DNA from 3 places in the Echinicola rosea genome. Region 3 is predicted to be linked to each of the others. Evidence: riboswitches for the same ligand, from Rfam matches in the RefSeq annotation. Region 3 holds a riboswitch; each other region holds the start of a gene.

Region 1 (3,284 bases), 1.1 Mb from region 3:
AGGTACCTGAAAGAGCAAAATCCGATGATCCAAATTGTCGGTACACAACCTACCGATGGTTCTAGTATACCGGGGATCAGAAGATGGTCACCTGAATTTTTGCCCAAGATTTATGATGCTTCCCGAGTGGATAAAATCATCGATGTGAGTCAGGATGAGGCCACTGAAATGACCCGTCGAATGGCAAAGGAAGAAGGCATTCTAGCGGGAATGAGCAGTGGAGGAGCTTTGCATGCTGCGGTGAAGCTAGCAGAGACTCTCGATTCAGGAGTGATTGTCTGTGTCACCTGTGATCGTGGTGATCGCTATCTGAGCTCTGATTTGTTTGGATGATTTTTTAAGGTAGAATATCCGCGAATTATTGGCGTTGAAAGAACGATTTTGGATTTAATCCAGTTGGTAAGAAGACGACAATAAGAAGTAAAATGAAGAATACTAAACCACTGGACGAAGTAGCTTTTTCCGTATTGGATTTGGCTATTATCAAAGAAAACCACGATGCAGCTGATGCATTCGAAAGGAGTTTAGACCTGGCTAAGCATACTGAGAAGTGGGGATATAAACGTTTTTGGCTCGCGGAACACCATAATATGGTCAGCGTGGGCAGTTCTGCCACAGCAGTATTGATCGGTCATATCGCTGGTGGCACGCAGCGCATTCGGGTTGGCTCGGGAGGAATTATGCTGCCCAACCATGCCCCACTGATGGTGGCAGAGCAATTTGGCACCTTGGCATCCCTCTATCCTGATCGGGTCGACCTCGGCTTGGGGCGGGCACCTGGTACCGACCAGACCACTGCCAAGGCTTTGAGAAGGGATCGGTTGGAAACCGTAGAGGAATTTCCACGAGATTTGGAGGAATTGCAGGTTTACCTGTCCGATGAAAATATCGATGGTAAGGTAAGGGCCATTCCCGGTGAGGGACTTGATATTCCCATTTACCTTTTGGGAAGCAGTATGAGCAGTGCTATGCTTGCTGCTAAAAGGGGATTGCCATATGCTTTTGCCAGTCATTTTGCGCCTGCGCAGTTTTTGGATGCCATTCGGTATTACCGGGAGCATTTTCAGCCTTCTGAATATTTAAAAAGCCCCTATGTGATTTCATGTGTCAATGTGATTGCTGCCGAAACCGATGAAAAAGCCCATAAGATGGCCACTTCATTTTATCAAATGGCCTTGGGGATCGTACGAAGGAAATCCTATCCATTACGGCCTCCAGTGGATACCATGGAAGGGATTTGGACAGAAGCTGAGGCAGCCGCTATCAACCAGATGATGGCCTGTAGTTTTGTGGGAGATAAGACATCTGTCCGGGAGGATTTGGAGCATTTTCAGGAAATCACCCAAGTGGATGAAATCATGATTTGTTCCCACATCTTTGATCACGGGGAACGCCTAAAGTCCTATGAGCTGGCGGCTTCGTGTTTTAACAAGGATTTGGTAGCGCCGTAATTGAGTTTTGTATGTGGGCACGTTTTGGAATTGCCTCTGGATGGGGTAAAACTTCGTGCTGCTAACTTTGCTTCATGGGATTAAAATCGTAATTTCAACCTATGACAAACTTTAGGGGTGTCCCTGTGATGGGGCTGAGATGATACCCTTCGAACCTGAAACGGATCATACCGGCGAAGGAAAAAGTGACCTTTTCATGTGAGCTTTTGCTCAGGTAATTTGCAGGTTCCCTAAAGTTTTTTAAGCTGAGGATATGAAAGAATCTGTAATCAACAATCTAAAGACAGTAAGGGAAAAAGGCCCATTGGTGCAGAGTATCACCAATTATGTGGTCATGAACAATACCGCCAATGCGCTGCTGGCGATTGGGGCATCCCCAATCATGGCCCATGCCAAGCTGGAGATGGCGGACATGGTCAACATCGTCAATGCACTGGTCGTGAATATCGGGACACTGGACGAGTTTTGGGTGGACAGTATGTTACTGGCAGCCAAAGAAGCCAATGAGCGAAACACCCCTTGGGTTTTGGATCCGGTGGGGGCTGGTGCCACACCCTATCGAAATGAGACCTTGACGAGGCTTTTGGCTTTCAAGCCGACCATTATTCGAGGAAATGCTTCTGAAATTATGGCGTTGGCCAAAGCAAATGTGCAAACAAAGGGAGTGGACAGTAGCCATTCTTCTGATGAGGCCTTAGCATATGGAAAGCAGCTATCCAAAGAGACTTCGTCTGTTGTCTGTATTTCAGGTGCGATAGACTATGTTATTGATGGAGATAAGTTGGCGGTAATCAAGAACGGGGATGCCCTGATGGGAAAGGTGACCGGGATGGGGTGTACTGCCACCGCTTTAGTGGCTGCCTTAGCGGGAATTGAGCCAGATCCTTTCACGGCAACTGTCTCAGGAATGACCCTATTAGGCCTTGCCGGTGAGATAGCTGCTAGAAAAGCAGAGGGGCCTGGGACGCTTCAGTTGTACCTATACGATGCACTTTATCATCTCAAGGAAAGCGAAGTGAAGCAGTGGGCAAAAGTGGAAGTGAGCAATGACTGATGGCTTATTCCCTTACAGGCTTTACCTGGTGACCGATGAAAAGGCATGTCTTGGCAGGGATTTTTTTTGGGTGCTGGAAGAAGCACTCAAAGGTGGTGTGGATCTGGTACAATTGCGGGAAAAGGATCTTCCCAAGGCTGCATTCTTGGAAAAGGCCTTTAAAGTAAAAAATCTCTGCGATCAGTACAGGGTTCCTCTAATCATCAATGATAGCTTGGAAGTGGCAAAACAGGCTCTAGCCCATGGTGTCCACATCGGGCAATCTGATAGCAGTATGAAGTCTGCCAAGGCGTATTTGGGAGATGACTTCCCTGTCGGCCTATCCTTAGAGCAAATGGATGAGCTTTCTCACGAGGAGGCGAACTTGGCCTGGTATTACGGAGTCAGTCCTATTTTTTCTACGCCCACCAAGCCTGATACCCGGTTTGAATGGGGATTAGCGGGGTTAAATAAACTTAGAAAAGCGACAGCAACGCCATTAGTGGCCATTGGTAATATCAATGAACTTAATGCTGCTGAGGTTATTGAAGCAGGGGCAGATTGCCTGGCAGTGGTATCCGCCATTTGCAGTGCACAAAGTCCCGCTAAAGCTGCCGAAAAATTCCGAAATGAAATCGAAAAAGCTACATGAACGATAAAGTCAAAACCTATATTCCTGTATTGACCATTGCAGGATCGGATAGTGGTGGTGGTGCAGGAATCCAAGCGGATTTGAAGACATTTTCTGCTTTGGGCTGTTTTGGTACGAGTGTTATCACCGCCACTACTGCGCAAAATAC
Region 2 (3,284 bases), 2.6 Mb from region 3:
GGGCAGCGATTTTATAGGTAATTACCCCATCTTTGACATCTTTCTTTTCGGGCAGGCCCAAATGTTCCTTGGGTGTTACATAGCAAAGCATCGCACAGCCATACCATCCGATCATAGCAGCCCCGATACCTGACGTAATATGGTCATATCCAGGAGCAATATCGGTCGTCAATGGCCCCAAGGTGTAAAACGGTGCTTCCCCGCATTCTACCAGCTGTTTGTCCATATTTTCTTTGATCATGTGCATCGGAATGTGGCCAGGGCCTTCGATGATGGTCTGCACATCATGCTTCCAAGCGATCTTGGTCAGCTCACCCAAGGTTTCCAGCTCCGCAAACTGTGCTGGATCATTGGCATCGGCGATGGATCCAGGACGGAGCCCATCTCCAAGTGAAAAGGTGACATTATAAGCCTTCATGATTTCGCAGATTTCCTCAAAATGCGTATAGAGAAAATTCTCCTTATGATGGGCAAGACACCATTTGGCCATAATGGATCCTCCTCGGGAAACGATCCCCGTGACCCTTTTGGCGGTCATCGGAACATAACGGAGCAATACTCCTGCGTGAATGGTGAAATAATCCACTCCTTGCTCTGCCTGTTCGATGAGCGTATCCCTGAACAATTCCCAAGTAAGGTCCTCGGCCTTTCCATTTACTTTTTCCAAAGCTTGATAAATAGGCACCGTACCGATGGGCACCGGGCTATTGCGCAAGATCCACTCTCGGGTTTCATGGATGTTTTTGCCGGTGGAAAGGTCCATAATGGTGTCCGCTCCCCAGCGACATGCCCAGACGGCTTTTTCGACCTCCTCCTCAATACTCGAACCTATGGCTGAATTGCCAATGTTTGCATTGATCTTCACCAAAAAGTTACGCCCGATGATCATGGGTTCCGCTTCAGGGTGGTTGATATTGGCGGGGATCACAGCTCTTCCTTTAGCCACTTCATCCCGGACAAATTCCGGCGTGATCATGCCCTTAGGCGTGTTGGCACCGAAATTTTCACCAGGATGCTGTTTGGTAAGTTCTTGTTGCTCGGCGATACGCTGGTTTTCCCGAATGGCAATGTATTCCATTTCCGGGGTAATGATGCCTTGTTTGGCATAATACATTTGGCTGACATTTTTTCCAGGTTTGGCCCGATAGGGCATTTTTACCAAGTCAAAACGCAACTTGTCTAGTGCAGGATTGTCCAATCGACGCTGTCCATATGCTGAAGTAAGTCTATCGAGCTGCGCTACATCCCCACTGTTCAGTATCCATTCTTCTCGAAGTCGCTGGAGTCCCTTTTTGACGTCTATTTGTACATTGGTATCGGTATACGGGCCACTGGTGTCATAAACAGTCACGGGAGGATTTTTTTCTACTGTCTCATGGCGGTCCAGATGGGAAACTGTGTCGTGTAATGCTATTTCCCTCATGGCGACTTTGATGGGATGTAGTTTACCTGCTACGTACACCTTTTTGGAATTGGGAAATGGATCTGTGGTAATGTAGGACTTGATGTTCTCTTGACTGAGCGTTTTCATGTTTTATGTTAGTAAGGTTGTGTAAAGTTTTATTGTTATGGAGATTCCCAAGAGTCTTTTGAAAGTTTAACCCGATTTATGCATTAGGGATCGTAATGACCTTTCCCGATGGAAGTCAGGAAGAGCTGAAAGTGCAAGAAAATCAGGTGGTTTGGAGGAATGGGCGCAGCACCGATTCTGCTCCACTTTCATGCTGCCAGATAGCACCGAAAACTACAGTAAAGCGGCTGATTTGGAAGCAATTTCAGGTTGCAATACTTGTGCGTCGCGGCGCAGATAGACTAATACATATTCTGGGGATAACTAATGTAGAATGTCTCTCGGATTGTTCAGATCTACCTAGCGGCCAGTCAGGTGAGCTAGGATTTATGACAGTTCCGCTGTGATCATCCGCCTTGTGTGGCTTTGATGATGAGAATTTGATCGTTTTCGGAGAGTTGGTAATGGTCCCAGTCGGATTTGGGAATTACTTGGTCGTTGACGGCCAAGGCCATACCACGGTTTGCATCGATTTGTTGTTGTTGGAGCATTCCTGACAAAGACAAATCCTTGGTCGTAAGCTCAATACGCTCACCATTAAGGAGAAAATTCATAAGAATTTCAATTTTTGTAAATGAATAAAAAAACTTCAGGAATGAAGATAATCGCTCGGAAGGAAGCTTCACTTTTCCCTTCGCCCGCATTACCGGGATCAGGTTCAGAGGGTATGTCTCAGCCCCGATGGATCATCGGAACACCCCTAAAGTTTTGTACGTGGATACAAAGTTAGAATGATAAGTGAATATCAAAAACTATTGGTGAAATTTATTGACCTTATGCTGCCCGAACGACTGAAAAGCTAGCCAAGAGCGGAAAATAAAGAATAGCGCCTAAATTTTCACTACTTATATTATCAACCTTAATCTAACCCAATAAGGTATCACTCGAAGTTTAAGGAAACCGATATATGATTGCATTAACATTCATTCCTGCTCCTACAGAGGCAAACAGCACATGGTCACCAGCATGGATTTGGTGTTTTTCGATCTCCCCACGCAATAGCATATCCAATAGAATGGGTACGGTTGCCACGGAATTATTGCCCAGCTCACCAATGGTAATTGGCATGATTTTCCTTGGATCTTCTTGCATATCATACAGTTTGAAGACTCGGTGGATTATGGCGTCATCCATTTTAGCATTTGCCTGATGGATAAGGACTTTTTTGATGTCCCTGATGTCCAAACCTGCCCTATCAATGGTTGCCTTGACCAAAGCCGGGACCGTATTCAATGCATATTCGTACAATTTACGTCCGTTCATTTTCATAAATAACGTATCATCCTTGAAGTCGGGGTTATAAGACCGGTCCATCCGTAGCAGCATAGCTTCGTTCAGCGTATCGGTACGGGATTTATGGGTGATTATGCCGACGGGAACGTTACTTTCTTGGGATTGAAGGATAATCGCCCCTGCCCCATCAGAATAGATCATGCTGTCAATATCGTGTGGATCAGAAATCCGACTGAGCGTTTCTGCACCAACCACAAGGATGCTTTTGGCATCACCGGATTTTATATAATAATCTCCTTGGATAAGCCCCTGCACCAGGCCGGGGCAGCCAAAGGGAAGGTCATAAGCGATGCAATCGGGATTTTCGATTTGCAGCTTATGTTTTACACGGGAAGCCAGACTGGGAACCATATCGGATTTTGGGTTGTCCTTTAGCACATCACCAAAATTGTGGGCCACAATGATGTAGTCCAAATTCTCC
Region 3 (3,284 bases):
AGGAATGCGGTTTACCCATGCGACAGGGAGCATGTTGTGTGCCCCAGCCCGGGCGTCCTTGATCACGGGCCTGCACGATTGCCATGCACCTGGATTTCCGATTACCAATGGACAAATGTACAAGCATATCGGGGATAGTGCCCATACCCTCCAGCAAGTAGAAGAGATGATCAATACCGTGCTAGATCCTATTCCGGATGCTCAGGTGTTTTTGGGACAAGTGGCACAGGAAGCAGGATACGTCACAGGGCAATTTGGTAAATTGGAGTGGGGATTTTCAGCATCTGACTATCAAATGAAGCGTCATGGATGGAACCAGTATTTTGGTTATCTCGACCATAATCGGGCGCACGGTTTTTATCCACCATATCTTTTCGAGAATGGCCAGCTAGTGAACATTCCGGGAAATACGCGTGAAGATTGCGGGAAGACCATCGAGCGTGAGACGCAAAAAGCCTTTGAAGACCGATGGGATATGACGGGCAAAGCCGTTTATTCACAGGATTTGTTTATGGATATGGTGCTCACGTTTATCCGGGACCATAAAAATCAGCCTTTCTTTCTCTATTTTCCTACCCAGCTACCCCATGGACCAGTGGCCGTTCCGTCCGTTCATCCTGAAGTAGCCGCATCCACAGCACTCACCCAAATAGAAAAAGAATATGCTTCTATGGTGAAAATGCTGGACGATAATATTGGCCAAATTTTGGAGGAACTGGACCGGCTGCAGATCGCCGAAAACACGTTGGTCATCTTCACTGCGGATAATGGCCATGAAATTTATTATACCCAAGAGGGCAGGGTCCTGAAACCTTACACCAATATGCAAACGGGTGAGCGATTTGACAATTTGGAAGACAAATATTACAGTGATCTTGCAGGAGATATCTTTAATGGAAATAATGGCCGTGCGGGCATGAAGCGGAGTAATCTACAAGGTGGCCTCGAAGTACCCCTTGTGGTGAGATGGCCCGGCAAAATTACAGCGGGCAGCACTTCTGACCTTTTGGTGACCAATTACGACTGGCTGCCAACTGTAGCGGAGATCGTAGGCTTTCAGGGGGATTTGGCTACTGACGGGGTCAGCTTCTTACCTGAAATGATTGATAAAGGACAAACCCAAGAGCACGATTTTATTGTTCATTCCTCATTTGAAGGGCCTACTTTGATTGCCAAAGATGGCTGGAAATTGCGGTATTTTATCCAAAAAGATGTCTTCGAGCTGTATTACCTTCCTGATGACTATAGAGAAGCAGAAGATCTTTCGGCCAAGTATCCGCAAAAACGTAAAGAGATGAAGGCATTGTTACTTGAATCCTGCGATGGAAATTTTGAAAATGGATGGTACAGGCCTGCTGTCAATCAGTTGGACGTGGCCTCTAAGTGGAGGAGTATGCATTAGCCAGGGACTGATAACAGCTATCCTGTACCAAGAATGTTCATGCTTCGAAATTGTAAATATGATTCTCCTGAGCGAACGAACGATTGCAAACATTTTTTCTTTCTTCGATAATCCTTCTACCTTTGCAGCAAGAATAGATCGAGTTAGGGGTGCCCAAAATTTACGGGCTGAGATCATACCCATATTACCTGATCCGGGTAGTGCCGGCGAAGGGAAATGCGATTTCCATAACACATGGAACTTTGGGTAAACAATGAATGGAGCTGTCACCCCTGGATTGCTCCGATGTTTAACCAGCTTAATTAATTTTCAATATGAAACGTTTATTGCTGACTGCAGCATTGCTGCTGACAGGGATGTGTGCCATGGCACAACATCACATCACCGGTACTGTAAAGGATGCCGAAACCGGTGAAGCACTTATCGGTGCCAATGTAATCTTAGAGGGCACTGGTCGGGGAAGTACCGCGGACATGGATGGTGCTTTCATGATCAAAAATGTCCCTAGCGGGCAATACCAGCTTAAGGTGTCTTTTGTTGGATATGAGGCAAGTATTCAGCCTGTAGATGCTCCAAGCACAAAATTAGAGGTCCTGTTGGAGCGTAATTCTCTGCTGACAGAAGAATTTATCGTTTCTGCTACCAGGGCTTCTGAAACCACGCCCACGACCTTCTCTACCGTAAGCAAGGAGGACCTTGCCAAAAACAACCTCGGTCAGGACATGCCCATGTTGCTGAATTACACGCCATCTGTGGTGACCAATTCAGATGCCGGAGCAGGTATCGGCTACACAGGCCTGCGGATCAGGGGATCCGACCAGACAAGGATCAATGTTACGGTAAATGGAATCCCGATGAATGATGCCGAATCCCATGGCGTTTTCTGGGTAAATATGCCTGATTTTGCCAGCTCAGTGGACAATATCCAGATCCAACGTGGTGTGGGCACGTCCACCAATGGTGCGGCTACTTTTGGCGCCAGCATGAACATCCAGACGGATACCAAAAAGGAAGAAGCGTATGGTGAGGTGGCTTCCTCGTTTGGGTCTTTTAATTCCCAAAAATATACCGTCCAAGTTGGTTCAGGACTTCTGAATGATCGCTGGGCTGTGGATGCCCGCCTTTCCCAGATCAAATCTGACGGCTATGTGGACAGGGCTACATCTGACCTGAAATCCTATTTCCTATCTGGCGGCTATTACGGTGATGACCACGTCTTCAAAGTCAATGTCTTCTCTGGCAAAGAAAAAACCTATCAGGCATGGTATGGACTTCCAGAAGATAAATTGGAGACCGACAGGACATTTAATTATTACACCTATGACAATGAGACCGATAATTACCAGCAAGACCATTACCAATTTATCTATACTGGGAAATACGGCCAAAACTGGAAGACTCATGCAGCCTTGCATTATACGTATGGCCGAGGATATTATGAACAATACCGCGCGGAGGACGACTTTGCAAGTTATGGCCTGGATCCAGTGGTGATCGGTGATGAAACGATCGAGCGTACGGACATTATCCGAAGGAGATGGCTGGACAATGACTTCTTTGGAGGGGTATTTTCCGTAAATTATGTCTCCGATGACGGTCGCTGGGACCTTATCCTTGGTGGTGGTGCCAACCGCTATGATGGTGATCACTTTGGCGAGATCATCTGGGCACGGGTCGCTGGGGATACCGATATCCGAGATCGTTATTATGATAATAATGCTGTAAAAGATGATCGTAATATCTATGCAAAGGGCACTTACGAAGTCGCAGACCGGTTATACTTATTTGGTGACCTGCAGTTTAGGCAGATTGATTACCGCTTTGAGGGCGTCAATGACGACCAGCGAGTGGTAGACGGAGCGCAGCATTACAATTTCTTCAA

Evidence for each region. A riboswitch is a leader RNA that binds a small molecule or an ion and turns the genes downstream of it on or off. The one in region 3 is predicted to bind thiamine pyrophosphate.
Region 1: linked by a shared signal. The riboswitch ahead of thiM (hydroxyethylthiazole kinase) and the one ahead of FDP09_RS05655 (TonB-dependent receptor) in region 3 are both predicted to bind thiamine pyrophosphate.
Region 2: linked by a shared signal. The riboswitch ahead of thiS (sulfur carrier protein ThiS) and the one ahead of FDP09_RS05655 (TonB-dependent receptor) in region 3 are both predicted to bind thiamine pyrophosphate.

Annotation. Positions count from the first base shown of each region.
Region 1 is NZ_CP040106.1:232,347-235,630, reverse strand. It holds gene cysM (cysteine synthase CysM) at 1-333, shown strand, start outside; gene FDP09_RS01045 (LLM class flavin-dependent oxidoreductase) at 426-1,451, shown strand; TPP riboswitch at 1,555-1,650, shown strand; gene thiM (hydroxyethylthiazole kinase) at 1,705-2,505, shown strand; gene thiE (thiamine phosphate synthase) at 2,498-3,136, shown strand; gene thiD (bifunctional hydroxymethylpyrimidine kinase/phosphomethylpyrimidine kinase) at 3,133-3,284, shown strand, end outside.
Region 2 is NZ_CP040106.1:3,939,884-3,943,167, forward strand. It holds gene thiC (phosphomethylpyrimidine synthase ThiC) at 1-1,531, opposite strand, end outside; gene thiS (sulfur carrier protein ThiS) at 1,918-2,124, opposite strand; TPP riboswitch at 2,183-2,282, opposite strand; gene FDP09_RS15615 (3-oxoacyl-ACP synthase III family protein) at 2,462-3,284, opposite strand, start outside.
Region 3 is NZ_CP040106.1:1,359,607-1,362,890, forward strand. It holds gene FDP09_RS05650 (arylsulfatase) at 1-1,402, shown strand, start outside; TPP riboswitch at 1,538-1,634, shown strand; gene FDP09_RS05655 (TonB-dependent receptor) at 1,717-3,284, shown strand, end outside.